3 regions of the Paenibacillus sp. G2S3 genome follow, and region 2 is predicted to be linked to each of the others. Evidence: predicted binding sites of a transcription regulator. Region 2 holds the regulator's gene; each other region holds the start of a gene.
The links. Region 2 encodes LexA, which represses DNA repair genes until DNA is damaged. Its sites were predicted from a motif close to CGAACATATGTTCG; they were not measured.
Positions count from the first base shown of each region.

Region 1: QNH28_RS22085 (YolD-like family protein) is a predicted target of LexA. The motif match lies at 1,894-1,907, and genes of this name have one in related genera.
Region 3: addB (helicase-exonuclease AddAB subunit AddB) is a predicted target of LexA. The motif match lies at 2,058-2,071, and genes of this name have one in related genera.

Region 1 covers NZ_CP126095.1:5,028,611-5,033,316, forward strand. Annotated here, with positions in the region: gene QNH28_RS22070 (hypothetical protein) at 1-302, opposite strand, end outside; gene QNH28_RS22075 (M15 family metallopeptidase) at 379-1,065, opposite strand; gene QNH28_RS22080 (hypothetical protein) at 1,358-1,522, shown strand; gene QNH28_RS22085 (YolD-like family protein) at 1,519-1,854, opposite strand; gene QNH28_RS22090 (hypothetical protein) at 2,157-2,717, opposite strand; gene QNH28_RS22095 (PH domain-containing protein) at 2,835-3,323, shown strand; gene QNH28_RS22100 (glycosyl hydrolase) at 3,375-4,706, opposite strand, start outside.
Region 2 covers NZ_CP126095.1:3,763,415-3,768,120, reverse strand. Annotated here, with positions in the region: gene QNH28_RS16435 (hypothetical protein) at 1-222, opposite strand, end outside; gene QNH28_RS16430 (hypothetical protein) at 444-824, opposite strand; gene QNH28_RS16425 (L,D-transpeptidase) at 972-1,310, opposite strand; gene lexA (transcriptional repressor LexA) at 1,582-2,208, opposite strand; gene QNH28_RS16415 (LysM peptidoglycan-binding domain-containing protein) at 2,505-2,918, shown strand; gene QNH28_RS16410 (DUF896 domain-containing protein) at 3,029-3,238, shown strand; gene QNH28_RS16405 (hypothetical protein) at 3,288-3,815, shown strand; gene QNH28_RS16400 (HAD family hydrolase) at 3,849-4,634, shown strand.
Region 3 covers NZ_CP126095.1:5,162,705-5,167,410, forward strand. Annotated here, with positions in the region: gene addB (helicase-exonuclease AddAB subunit AddB) at 1-1,927, opposite strand, end outside; gene QNH28_RS22740 (GNAT family N-acetyltransferase) at 3,009-3,413, opposite strand; gene QNH28_RS22745 (MerR family transcriptional regulator) at 3,783-4,577, opposite strand.

The DNA.
Region 1 (4,706 bases), 1.3 Mb from region 2:
CTGTTGTAGTTATCCCGGGTGTAATTTTCATTGTAGTTATTGGTGTTAGGTCTGTAATTTTCCCCTGTGCGAATCTTATCTCTCATAATGCTCTCATGCTGATTCATCGTTCCCGTGGTGCCGTTCATTAGATTGCCTTCTGTATTCATCATCCGAGTGTTATTCACAGTACCATCCATGCCCGTATTCGCGTTCGGGATACCGCCTAAAGCAGCTGACCCGATTGGATTAGCGTAACTAGCTCCCATTACACTCATCGACAGTACAGTGCAGCATGCAAGGCTTGTTATCAGCTTATTCACAACGTTATGCCTCCCTTTATGGTTAGTTATCATTGATAATTTCCCCTTGGGTGGCATTGTCTATACATGAATAGCTCTACTCTTTTACCACATTCACTGTCTTGCTCGCTGCATCATACGTGACCTTTGCTCCAAGCGCCTCAGCCAGAACTCGTATAGGCACGTACGTTATACCAGTATCAAGAACACCATCCGTAAGTTTACTGCCATTCAAGGTTATCGTTACTTTAACGTCTTTGTTCACCTGGTCATCCTCCCCAGTAATCCTTTTTAAAGCTTCATTGACCTGATCCGTCGTAGGACGTATACCTGCCCGAAGTTGAGTCGTGGTTAAGCCGAAGGCCATCTGCAGATGGGAATAATCTTTAAAAGACGTCCAGTCCCCTCCCCATTCAAGCCCTAGCTGTTTGCCCACCTGTACAACCTCTTGCCAGTCCGCTATCTTATCTTTATCACCATCACGATTCATATCCCAGGAAAGACTATTTCCATCCGGCAGCAAAAGCGCAAAGTCAAACGCAAGGCCATAATTGTGATAGCTGGTTCCCCCTTTGGCATTGGTAACTATAGGTCCCGGCTTACTTCTGCCCTGCGCATATAAGGCATTTTGTTCCGCAATTGACCGCAACCCCTGAGTAATCACGATGGCCACTCCTCTGGCATAACTTTGCTGAATCAAAGCCTTCGCCCCTGCTGTCAAAACAGGATGAAGCCCAACAAGCCTCGCCGCCGATTTATCCCTCACTTGATCTAAAGTCAGCATAGAATCACCCCTTGGTATAATCAATGATCCCGGCTCCCCATTCGCTTGTACTAATATCCCTGCTTGCCTTAACACACAAGCATAAACGTCTTCGGCGTCCATATAAGGAAGGACGATAAGCGTTTAAGCGAGAAATATAAGACATAAAGGATAGATGCATAACTTTCTTATATTTAAAAAAAAGACCCCGGTATCCCCGAGATCTACCCTGTAAAGTACCTATTCACAGCTTCTCCACCTTGGATCAATTCCACAAAAAAGGGCAAAATATTTGCGAAAGGTGGGAACATATATGGACATTCATAGCGATAGCTATAAAGTTGCTGCCCTGAGCGAGCAGGAAGAAGCACTCGAGATTATTCGTAATGCTGAGGCTTCCATTGCACATCTGACCGGCAATCCAACCGTGACCCTAATTGCTTATGAAAAAAGTGAAGGCAGCGGTTCTCAGCATTAGACGATGTAAACCTCAACAATATCATCCACATCGATCCACTTCCATTCCTCCGCCCACTGCAGCTTAAACTCACGCGAGTGGGTGTGAATGGAAGTCACAAAACCACTTAGTGTCGTATTCTCAAAGGGATCAAACAGTACAACAGTCACGCGCACATGACTCCGTAACGATAAGGCCAGTGTACATTCGATCTCCTCCAGCTTCTGCTCATCCAGAATAGGCTTGATGCGGCGCAGCGTCTCCCGTTCATCCCTTATAATTCTTACCTTGTGCTCCGGCAGCATCATGCGACTGCTTTCCCACAGTCCGTTTTTCTCCAGCTTTTTGCCCATGGTAATCCCTCCCTAATTCTATACTTATTCCGCTATACACGAACGTATGTTTGTATTATATCCACACCTTCGCTGAATAATCAATAATCAGGAAAAAGATACCACTTTAAAATCCTTCTCTTTTATCTAAAAGTTGTATAATAATGAATATCTAGTCGTATATCAAAGTAATACGCTCTCAGACCTCACAAAAGGAATCGTAGCTGGCTTATTTATAGGATTGGCAGTGATACCTCTGCTCAAGCTCAAAATCGCATCAAAAAGACGCTGACAGTTGAACTGTACAGCGTCTAACTTTCGATCTATTCTTGAACGTTCCCTGACTCAGTGGTGGACTGACCATCTGCATCGATGAGTCCTGTTGCTTCTCTTGCTTCATTAAGCTTGGAAATGCCGTATAACATCGCTACGTCAGCGTTCTGATTCAATTCCTCGAACTGCTCAGCAGTGACCTCTGCGGAATCAGCACCTTGAGAGGCCTGTTCTTTTAGAGAATAAGCACTTTGAAAAGCAATTTTGGACTCCTCAAGCAGCTTCCGAATGTCTTCGGGCAAGCTAGAGGAGATTTTCACTTTCTCAGCCTGATTAGATAGGTCTGTTGCGGTCTTCTGGAATTCGTTAATCTTCTTCTCCAGCTGCCTGTCCGAAATTTCTCCTGCTGAATAAGCGGCAATAGCTTCGTTGAATCCCGCTAAAGATGATTTTCCTAATTCATCAAGTTTAGACATTTCACTGTAGAAGTTTTGCACGGTCTCCTGCACTTCTTCTTCTGAGGCAGGTGCCGATGAAGTTGAATTATTATTGCTGCAGGCGCTAAGGATGATTGTCAACATTAGCGTTCCTATTAGTAACACTTTTTTCATTATTTATCCCTCCACTTAACAGAATAATGTCGGTTTGTGTAAAGCGCAAATGAAATTTATGTAAAATGACTATTATGTTATAATTATTTCAATTGTAATGAGGGAAGGAGAGTATTTATGGCTTATTGCACAACCTGCGGATCAGAATATAAGCAGGGCGCTAAATTTTGCGGGGAATGTGGATCCAGCATTGACGGCACCGCTCCAGTGACCGCCCGCCGTCCATCAGCAAATCAAAATGCTATTCAAGAAGTCGTGCTCTGGAAGGGTAAACCTGCCAGCATCTCTGATCGTCTTAAAGGAATCGTACGCCTAAACACGACTACGTATACTATTACAAGCCAGCGCATTATGGTAAAGACCGGACTTATCGGTAAAAATGTCGAAGAGATTGAATTACTGCGTGTACGCGATTTATCCGTAGCACAATCTATCATGGACCGGATGCTCGGTATCGGTACATTAACTGTATTTTCTGATGATGCTTCAGCGCCTCAGCTTCTTTTTCGAAAAATCCATAATGCCCAAACGGTCAAAGATGTTCTTCGCAAAGCCGTTCGTGACGAGAAGATCGCCAACAACATTAGCTACCGCGAACAAATTTAAGACCCTTTCACATTAAAAAAAGCCCCGAAATTCGGGGCTTTTTTCGCTCTCTTATGGAAGATAGAACGCTCCTGCTGGAATAATCCCCTTGGGTTGGCTAGGACTTTCCCACTGCAATACAATTCGCGCGTCACCTTCATTCTCATAGTACTCCACCTTTACTTCATGCAGCTTGCCTGCAATCAGATTCACGGTACCCTTTCGCTCCTGTCCACTCTGATTCACCCAGCTATCAATAATCAGCACTCCATCAATCCACACCCGCACCCCGTCATCAGAGGAGGAGTAAATAGTATAAGTCTCACTATAAGCTGCAGTTAGCTTGCCACTCCAACGTATAGAGAAAGCGTCGACACGAATGGTCGGATCGGGCGAACCCTGTTTCCACGAAAATTGAATGTTAGCATCGGTTCGCGTCAGCGCAGGAGCGCCGCTAAGGTTCATGTTATTGTAATATTGCCCCCATAGTCCACTCTGCAGTACACTATCTCCCTTAGCAGCCACAATCGCCGCTTCAGCAGCATACTCTTCCCGTGTGAATACAAAGCTGTCGTTCATAAAGGCTTTTATCACCGCATCAGTGTTCTTCTCATAAAGAAGCTTGCCCCAGGTCATCTGATAAGACCATTTGGGCTGTGATTTAGACAGTAGTGCAGGGGACGGAAGCTCTCCATTTTCTCCAATCGCGATCACTTTTCCACGACCCAGATCCCATAGACTATCATAGTGACTTCCCTTAAAATCCCCACCATAGATATCTAGTGCCAGCACATCTACTTTGTCACCGCTCGGGTAGTATTCCGCAGGGTCATCACTCCATTGATTTTTAGCATTTGGGCTCCAGACCCACAATAAATTATGCAGCTTATGATAGCTAGTAAAGCGGTCAAACATAAGGTTCCACAGTCCCACGTAGTTGCTCTTCTGCCCCCACCAGAACCATCCGCCATTCATTTCATGATACGGCCGCCAGAGCACAGGAACGCCTGCGTCATTAAGCTTTTTTAAAGAAAGGGCTATCTTATCCAGATCAGCGATCAGTGCGTTGTACTGAGTGGTACCCGGAGTTATATATTTGTCAAAATCAGCGTTGCTTATGCTCGTAGATACGTTAGCCCAAGCGGGCGCTGTCCCTGGCAACTGAGCGTGATAGCTAATCGTTACGATTCCACCGGCTTTATACCAGCGAATAGCGCTGCTAACGACCCAATCCCGCTGATTGTCTATTAGCGCCGCCGTCTGATTATTGATTGCTCCCAGCTCATAGCCGTGAAGTGCGGCGTATTGCCCACTAGTATTTTTCAGTTTCCCATTAAACTCATCCGCGCTCTCCAAATAATCATGCTGTCCACTAATCCATCCTTTTCCTTGCAGAAAATAAAG
Region 2 (4,706 bases):
GCTACCTATGGCTATTTTCTTATAAGATTCGTTGAGCGCGATTAAGTGAGACTGATTGGGGGGGATAAATGTTTTGGTAAATATGATGTTAAAAGATGAGATTGCGTTTAACAGCCTAGAAAGTTCTGAAGAAGCAGATAGCTTTTTTAATTCTAGAATAACGGCGCTTAGAATTAAGGCTACTCCTATAATAGCAAACATGTACATCAAGAAAATCAGCATGTAATCACACCTCCTGTTATCTCAGTAGAGCAAGATTTATTGCTTATTGAAAGATATGCCTGAATTCTCTCTACTAGTATCTGTTAAAAGCGAAAATCGTGGAAATTTAGGAACGGCTTCTTTTTAGAAAAAAGAAAACACCCAGAGATCTGCCGATTCTGCAATCTGAGTGCAAAATTGGGGCAGATGCCTGAGTGCTTTTTAATATAATTACGTCGAAATTATAAGAAATTGAAGGCTGTGATTTGATCGGTATAAACAATTAGCTGTTTGTATTCGATCGGAGATTCATAATTAGCGTAGACTCTTACAGTAACCTCGTTTAGGACTACAAAGTTATAGCTGAAATTTTTATCGGGATGTTCTGCACCTAAATAAGATATGTATTCATCTACAATGACATCATCCATCAGAGATTTTAAGTCAAATACATCCTCTTTATTGGAGGCGGAAGGGGAGATCGTCCCTTGAATGCTGCCGAATGAGGTGAGCAGATTTACTTTTTTTCCACTAGCCTGATCGTTATTTAATAATAAGCCAGAGAGTTTAACAAGTGCATCGACTTTGAAATCGACGAGAGTTCTAATTTTTGAGTTGTTCAAAACTAAACACTTCCTTTCAATTTGAAATCCTGTTAACAATATTCGACATATAACCGCATAATTCCTAGTTCGTCATCAAAAATACTTAAATACAAACACACCCCATCCATGGAACTAGGAGTGAGGCGTGTTTATCTATGGATAGATTTAATTCCTGATCGTTACTTGTGTTCCAATCGGAACAATCGCAGCTAGTGCTAATACATCCTCATTGTACATACGAATACAACCGTGGGAAACCTCGTGCCCTATGGATGCGGGATCATTATTTCCATGTATCCCATAGTGAGGCTTAGATAGACCCATCCAAAAGACTCCAAATGGACCACCTGGATCGGGTTGTTTGTTAATGATTGTGAAATCACCTAATGGTGATTGAGTTAACATTTTACCGATTCCGACGGGGAATCCCCTGATCACAGTATCATTATCAAGAAGATAAAGCATACGCTGCGTCAGATCCACTATAATTCGGTAATTTGGCATTGCGCAACACTCCTTTCTAAATAGGATATGAGCAGGACGCCTAAACGGTTATTCATTAAAAATGGCCATTTTAATCAATGAGAACATATGTTCTAAAGAGGATTAGTTGAACAAAATAGCAGAAAAAGAGCTGTTCCACATTTGCGGAACAGCTCTTTTAAAATCTAAGAAAATATATATTTAATACAACACATTTTCCTTATACTTCTCGCAGAAACGGATACCATCCCTTAGAGGGCGGTATCCGTTTACGATTGGTAGGAGTGCATGCTTAGTGGATATCTCGAAATAATCCGATAACTCTGCCGAGAATGGTCACGCGATTAAGGCGAAGAGGCTCGTACGCCGGATTCTCCGGCTGAAGACGGATATGATCACGTTCTTTATAAAAGGTCTTCACGGTTGCTTCATCTTCTTCGGTCATAGCTACAACGATATCTCCGTTGTCAGCCGTTTGTTGTTGGCGAACAATTACATAGTCACCATTCATAATTCCTGCTTCTACCATACTGTCACCTTGAACCGATAACATAAATACTTTGTTATCTCCAACATAGTGAGTTGGAAGCGGGAAATAGTCTTCAATATTCTCAGTAGCAGTGATAGGAACCCCGGCGGTAACCTTACCTACGACAGGAATGCGAGCGACGGTTTGTGCGAAATGATGGACATTCTCGGAATCCTCTTGGCCAAGCAATTCTATCGCACGAGGCTTCGTTGGATCTCGACGGATAAGTCCCTTCTTCTCTAGCCGATCCAAATGACCGTGAACTGTGGAGCTGGAAGCAAGTCCAACAGCTTCACCAATCTCCCGGACGGAAGGAGGATAACCCTTGCTGCGGACTTCGCTACGTATAAATTCCAGGATCGCCAGCTGGCGACTTGAAATCTTTGACATTGGAATCAACCCCATATAGTAATGTTTGGGAAAATTATAACATAGAACTACCGTTCGCACAAACATAAGTTCTAACTATTATAAATATTAATTCGAAAGAGTTAATAAATGGTAGTCTCGTATTGATTACGTTTCCTTCATCTAAATGATAAGAGTGATTTTTTTATATGAATAATATGGTAAATATTAATTTCAGAAAAAAAGAGAACAATTGTTCTGAAATAGTATTGAACAAAACACATGTTCGTGTTATTATAATCTCAAAAGTAAGAACAAGTGTTTGGAGGATGATATTCATGTTAAAATACAGTACATACCGTAGCATCTACGATAAAGCCCCCGTGGTTGAATCTTTAGGACATAATCCTATTTCCCGAAATTCTGCTCAGATTAAAGAGTTTACAGAGCATTTGCTTCAAGGACTGATGCGTTTATTCCGGAGAGATTTTGTTATTAAGCTGACATTGATTATTGTGCTTGTACTATCAGGGCTTACAGTAGTAGGTAATGTATTTGCAGGATCTACTACTTTAATGAAAGATGAGAAGCGCGTAGTGGTTGAACGTGGAGATACACTTTGGAGTATTGCACTTGAGAATAAACCTTCTGATATGAAGACGGCTGTATATATAGAAGGAATTAAAAAATCCAACGGTATTAAAGGCAGTCAGATTAATGCTGGAGATATCCTCACTTTACCTATTTATTAATATTCTAAGAACATAATAAGAGGACATGAAGAGCTTGCAGGGAGTAAACCTTGACAAGCTCTTTTTCTCATGGCAGAGTTAGAATTAATTTATAAGGGGAGGGAAAGTTTTTGAATATTGATGAGTTGGTCGCGCGTATTAACGAATTGGCACGCAAACAGAAGAGCGTAGGCCTTAATCAAGAGGAAACGGCGGAACGCGCCAAGCTTCGTGAAATTTATTTGGGGAATATTCGCAATAACTTCCGAGCACAGTTGAATACGATTGAATTGGTCGATAATGATGAGCATGAACAAGGTAACAAGGGGCTTAAGCATTAACACCCTGTTCCTTTTCATAGATATTACTGGATGACTAGGGGGAACGCATATGGCCCGTTCTTGGGAAAGAATGGTTCAACGCAACACACAGCAAATTAACAAGCAAAGAAAGAAGCAGGGGAAGGAAACGATTTACGCATCTAGATCTAAGTCTCCTGGTAAGAACAGTGAAACCTTTAAAGGCCGTAATATTGCATTTCCAGTAGTGTTATTGGTGCTTGGTACTATGTTTTGGATGATTGGTTCAGTGGATCAGGCCAAAGGCAATGGTATGCTTATGAACTGGCTAGGAGTCGTTTTGTATTACTTACTGGCGGCGCTTCTGTTCTTTCGACGTCCGTACTTGAAGGTAGAGAATGCTAGACTATCTACTATAAAATTCAATCGCGAACGTTATCTGCCAGCTTCTGATATTGAGAAAATCATCCTTTCGCGTGGAGCTGTTGTCATTAAGCATAAAGGCAAACGCACGAAATGGATTTTTACCAGACTTATGAATCGTTATGATACAAATGCAATGGGGACTAGACTGGAAGCATTCGCAAAAGCTCACCAAATTGAAGTAGTTCACGATTAGAAATTAACCAGCCATGGGAGAGGGAGACCTGTAATGCCAATTTCCGCCGTACTATTTGACCTTGATGATACACTGCTCTGGGATGATCGGAGCGTCAATGAAGCATTTCGTTCTGCATGTGAAGCCGCCGGGGACACGATTGATCCACAAGAACTGGAACTTGCGGTGCGTAAAGAAGCCATAGGACTATATGAATCCTACGAAACGAACCCATTTACAAAAATGATTGGGATTAATCCGTTTGAAGCACTTTGGGGGAACTTTACTGCAGGTGAACAGCCGGAATTCCGTCAATTGGAGCAGCTTGCACCGGGATACCGTAAAGAGGCATGGCGTCGTGGTCTTGCAGCACTTGGTGTAGAGGACGAAGGTCTTGCTGAGACGTTAGCAGCTAAATTCGCAGCGGAGCGTAGAAATCGACCTTACATCTATGAAGAAACGATTCAAGTGCTTGAAGAGCTGAAGGGAAAAGTTAAGCTATTGCTTTTGACTAATGGATGCCCTGCATTGCAACAAGAGAAACTAGATGGCGTACCTGAAATCGTTCCTTTCTTTGATCACATCGTGATTTCTGGAAGCTTCGGCAAAGGAAAGCCGGATAAGGATATTTTTCTGCATGCTCTGGAGCTTCTAGATATTGCACCTGAGCAAGGGGTTATGGTCGGAGATAAGCTTACAACGGATATTCGTGGTGGGTTGGCAACAGGTTTGACTACGGTTTGGATTAATAGAAAAGGCAAACAGCCAGATCCGGAAATTCAGCCGGATTATGAAATCAAACATCTTGGAGAGCTTCTTTCATTGGTCCAATCTTTATAAAGTTGAGTAGAGGCTTACATTCATTTAAGCCTTATGAAGACAGTGAGTTCCTGGGTAACTAGGAGGCTTGCT
Region 3 (4,706 bases), 1.4 Mb from region 2:
AAGCACCAGGAGCAAGCTCCATACCAGCGTTCTCAAGCACGGAGCGTTCGCCTTCCGAGAGAATTCCATCCTCCTTAAACTGCGCAGGCACAACACCTTCATTAAATCCAAGCAAAAAAGCGTATTTCACTCCCGTTGGTCGAGTCCGATCCATGTTACCAACCAGTACTTGGTCGAGCGCGGGAGGAACAAGTCCCATCTTAAGCTCAGCAAGTCCTGTCTCTAGGACGCCGGTGAACACATCAAATTCCAGTCTTTCGTTGCCCATCATTTCGACGATCTGATCCAGCAGATCAAGCACTGCACCCCACAGCTGACTATGTTCTCTAGCTTTCTCGGGTTGCCCCTTCTCCATAGAACCAACACTAAGTTTCTCCAGCTTTCGAGCAACATCCGTCTCATCAAGCAGCTTGTACACTGCGGTACATAGTTCAAGGCCGCTTCTACTCTTCTGTATTCGTTTCTCAAAAGCAAATAGAGGACCTGTTATACTAGCACGGCATCGCTCCATCGTAGCAAGCAGTTCTTCATCCATCTGTCTGCCGCCTTCCAGCGACAAGCTAGGAATCCCTTTCCATGAACGACCATCCGTCCAGCGATATCCTTGAATCCCACAAGCCAGCACATAGTTCTCTAAAGCATCCATATCCTCACGCGTAATACTACTGTCCATCGGTAGCAAAAGCTCTGTCTTTACACAGCGGAATACATCCTCGAAGCGCCAGCGTCGACGTACCACATCCAATGCGGAACGTACAAACTCTACCAATGGATGGTGCAGCTCATTTACCTTCTGGTCCAGAAAAAATGGCACTCCGTAATCTTGGAACAACGGTTTAATCAGCTGCTCATAATCTCCAATATTACGCATCAATACGGCCATTTCGCCATATTTTGCACCTTCATCTCGCGCCAGTCTGATCATTTCGCGCAGTGCTCCCTCAACCTCTGCTCTGTGAGAAACTGCTGCGCCTATAGATATCGCTTCATTTGCCAGTTCATCCGCACCCATCCAGACCTTCCGGCGGTCATATCCCCGTTCGAGATGAGCAAGAACAGGACTTTCTTCAAAACGTGGAAGAACCGCCGGCTCCAGAAGCTCGTCCCACACATCAATGCCTAGCTCTTCAGCTATTCCACGCAGTTTAATGTAAGTAACCGCAGTTGGGTGAAACAATTCAAGCTCATTCAACTGATCTCCATAGGGATACGAACGATCAAGTGTAAGTGACACGGTCAGCTTCGATGCTTGCTGCATCAATTCACGAAGCACTACGAATTCTTGCGGGGTAAACCCATGGAACCCATCTACCCAAATCTCCGCCCCGCGAATGTAGGAGGATTCAGGAATATGCTCAGCTAGTTCCGCTAAACGATCCTCTTCATCGATGTAGAGACGTGACATCTCCTTCTCTAGATCGCTGAATACCAGCTGTAAATCATCCAGCTTGCCTTCAAGAATAGGACTTCTTGCAATAGCGCCTCGCATTGCGGACAACTGCTCCTCTAAATCGGAGGAAGCCAAACAGCAACGCTTCATCTCCGTATGCAGTTGATTTAGCCGTTCCACAAAACCCGGTCTGTCAGCAGAGGCACCGAACAATTTCAGTTCCTCTTTGCGTCGACTGATGATTTTGTAAATTAGCATCTTTTTACCTTCTTCACTGATCGGCAGACTAGCGCTACCCCCAGTTTCCTGTTTCACTCGATAAGCAAGCCGAGAAAAGCTCAGTGTCTGCGCCCGAATGCTTCCCTTCACATTGCCTACGGTCAGAAGCCCCCGTTCTGCACCAAAGGAACCTTGTTCCGGTACAAGAATAATGATTGGCGCGCCAAGAGGCTCCTTCTCTAATGAAGAGGAGATAGACTCCCATATTTTTGTTGTCTTGCCACTGCCCGATCGGCCTAGTAAAAAGGTTACCGACATAAATGATAGACTCCTTCCGTAGCGGAGAAAATGTATATGAAACAAGGTGAAATACTCACCGTTTGATAATGTTCAAATGAAAAAGTTCAGTCGTTCCTCGTCCCCTCAGTATAGCATAACTGTACAAATCAGAACATGCGTTTGCTAGTATTTTCTAATGATTTACATTAAAAACAGCTACGAAGTGAACCGCATCCAACGTATTTTGGTGACTTGCTGTTTAGTATTTCTAGTTTGTTAATATCCGGTGCGTAACGTTCGATGCTTTCTGTTTGGAGCGTAGAGTTAGGGGTCGGAGGTCGGCGTTCACCATCAACATTCCGCATTCAACACTCAACATTTTTGCTTCTGCTAGCTACACTAATTACTTATGGACTCAGGAGTCACTATTCTTAAATTTTGTGCTGTTTTGGCAACTTTTCGGACTCCAGTGAAGTTATTCTTCACGAAATTGCCCCATCTCAGCTAGTTTGAGATCAATAGCGCCTGTGGAGTCCGCAACGGTCAAAATATTGGCTTTTTTCTCTGTTTAGTGCCATCTGAGTCCTATAGCAACTTCTTCCCTATGAACACCCTAAAGACCAGCCTCGTTACCGCTTATTGTCTAGCTCCCCTACAATTAATCTTTCTGCTGGAATACATTCGGACTCAGGAGTCACTATTCTTGAATTTTGTGCTGTTTTGGCAACTTTTCGGACTCCAGTGAAGCTATTCGTCGCGAAAGTGTCCGATTTCGGCTGGTTGGGGGTCAATAGCGCCTGTGGAGTCCGCAACGGTCAAAATATTGGCTTTTTTCTCTGTTTAGTGCCATCTGAGTCCTATAGCAACTTCTTCCCTATGAACACCCTAAAGACCAGCCTCGTTACCACTTATTCTCTAGCTCTCCCTACTGTTTGGTAAAAATAAAGTGTTAGACTGGAGTCGTTGATTTAACGCGGTTTTTGAATTGAAAAATCGTCAGCTTTTGAAAAATAAGTTTTAGACTGATCCATTAAAAAAAAGCAGCGGCGGACCAAGACTTGATAAATAAAGTCTTAGACTGCCGCTGTTGTCGTTGAACTAACGTTCCCCGTTAGTTCAATCATATCAACTCTGAGATAAACATTGGTGTAGCTCCATCCTCTGTATTAAAGCCAAATTTATTATAGAAATCCTTTGCATGAGGATAAGAAATTAATACTTTTGTTTTACACCCTTTATATCTATCAAGCATTATATTCATCATTTCCTTACCTATACCTATACTCTGATAACTCGGATTAATAAGCATATAATGAAAATATACCGTTAAAACACCATCTGACAAAGCATTTATTAAACCGACAAGCTTTCCTCCTTCCCAAGCGGTAACAATTGAATGAGATCCTCCGATGGCTTGTAAAAGCTCGTTTGGATACTTGCCAGACTCCCATTCTACCGAAAGAAATAACTCTTGAAGTGCATCCTTAGTGATATCCTCTTTGCTTGAAGCGTAATAAATACTCACCCTTATACCTTCCTTTCATAAAACTAACTACGGCACAACATCTGTTTTAAACTCCCATATTTCGATGGTTTTGCAATCCTTACGAAGCCATAAAATAATACCGACAAAGCAATTTCGGATTTATCAAAGTGAATAATCACTTTATTTACCTCAATATACTATTAAAAATATGTATAGAAAATGGATTAACTGAAGTGGAATTTGTATTTATTCACATTAGAGAATTCATGAGAATAATCGGCGAAGTATAACATTCTTGTCCTCAGCCAGGGGTAAGAAACGTGATTCCTTAATCAAAAAAAAGCCGCTAAATTAGCGACTTTCAATCGAACAATTTTCTTTTCCTAAGCCTTTTCCTTTGTATTTATTCTAACATGTGCGTTTCTTAATGAACAGTTGTATCTGATAATCCCACTGCAATATTCCAGTCACAATAATGTTATGAAGAACAAAATCTGGACACACATCGTATTCCGTCTTTGCCCTTTCAAGTAAATTTTTTAATACAGCATTCTTATTCTCTTCGGTACAATTTGCACACAGATAGTCCCCTTCTGGTAGCACAGTCAGCCCCTCTAAAGACGGATATTTCAAGCAAACAGCAAATAATCGTGTTATTCCTTCAGTCGTGAACATTCCCGCCATATCTTCAAACAGAAATTGTGAATGCAGAGACGTTTCAATTTGTTGATAGAAATGTCTGTGATAGTCCCATAAATTCTTAAGTGTGGGGCTGTCCATTTTATTCGAAAGCATAATTACCCTTTCCTCTATGTGTCTGACAAAGTAATTTTCACTTTGACTATAACCATTGTGGAACTTATTTTCATAATGTAGATAGGCACGTTTAATTTTTGATTTTGCATACTGCAGACGAGCAATTTTATCGTCTGCTCTTTTTTCTGCCTGTTTTAGAAATGCAATTACTTTAGAGAGATCATTCTGCTGCAAAATATCTTTAATATCCATTAAAGTAAGATCCATTGCTTTAAGCAGTTCAATGGTTTGCAGCTTTACGAGCTCCTGCTCGGAATAGTATCGATATCCCGACAATTCATCTTTATGGCATGGCTTGACTAATCCAATACGATCATAGTGCCGCAAGGTCTCACTGGTCATCTCTACGATCTCTGCTGCTTGCTTAATTGTAAAATAGTTGTTCATATCTACCCTCTTGACCTTTTTGTAACACAAAAGTTTATGATGATTAAAACATATGCGACTGATAAACGCAACGAAATACAAAAATGAATTTATTACCAGAGAGGAAGGCAAAAATGATAGAACTAAATC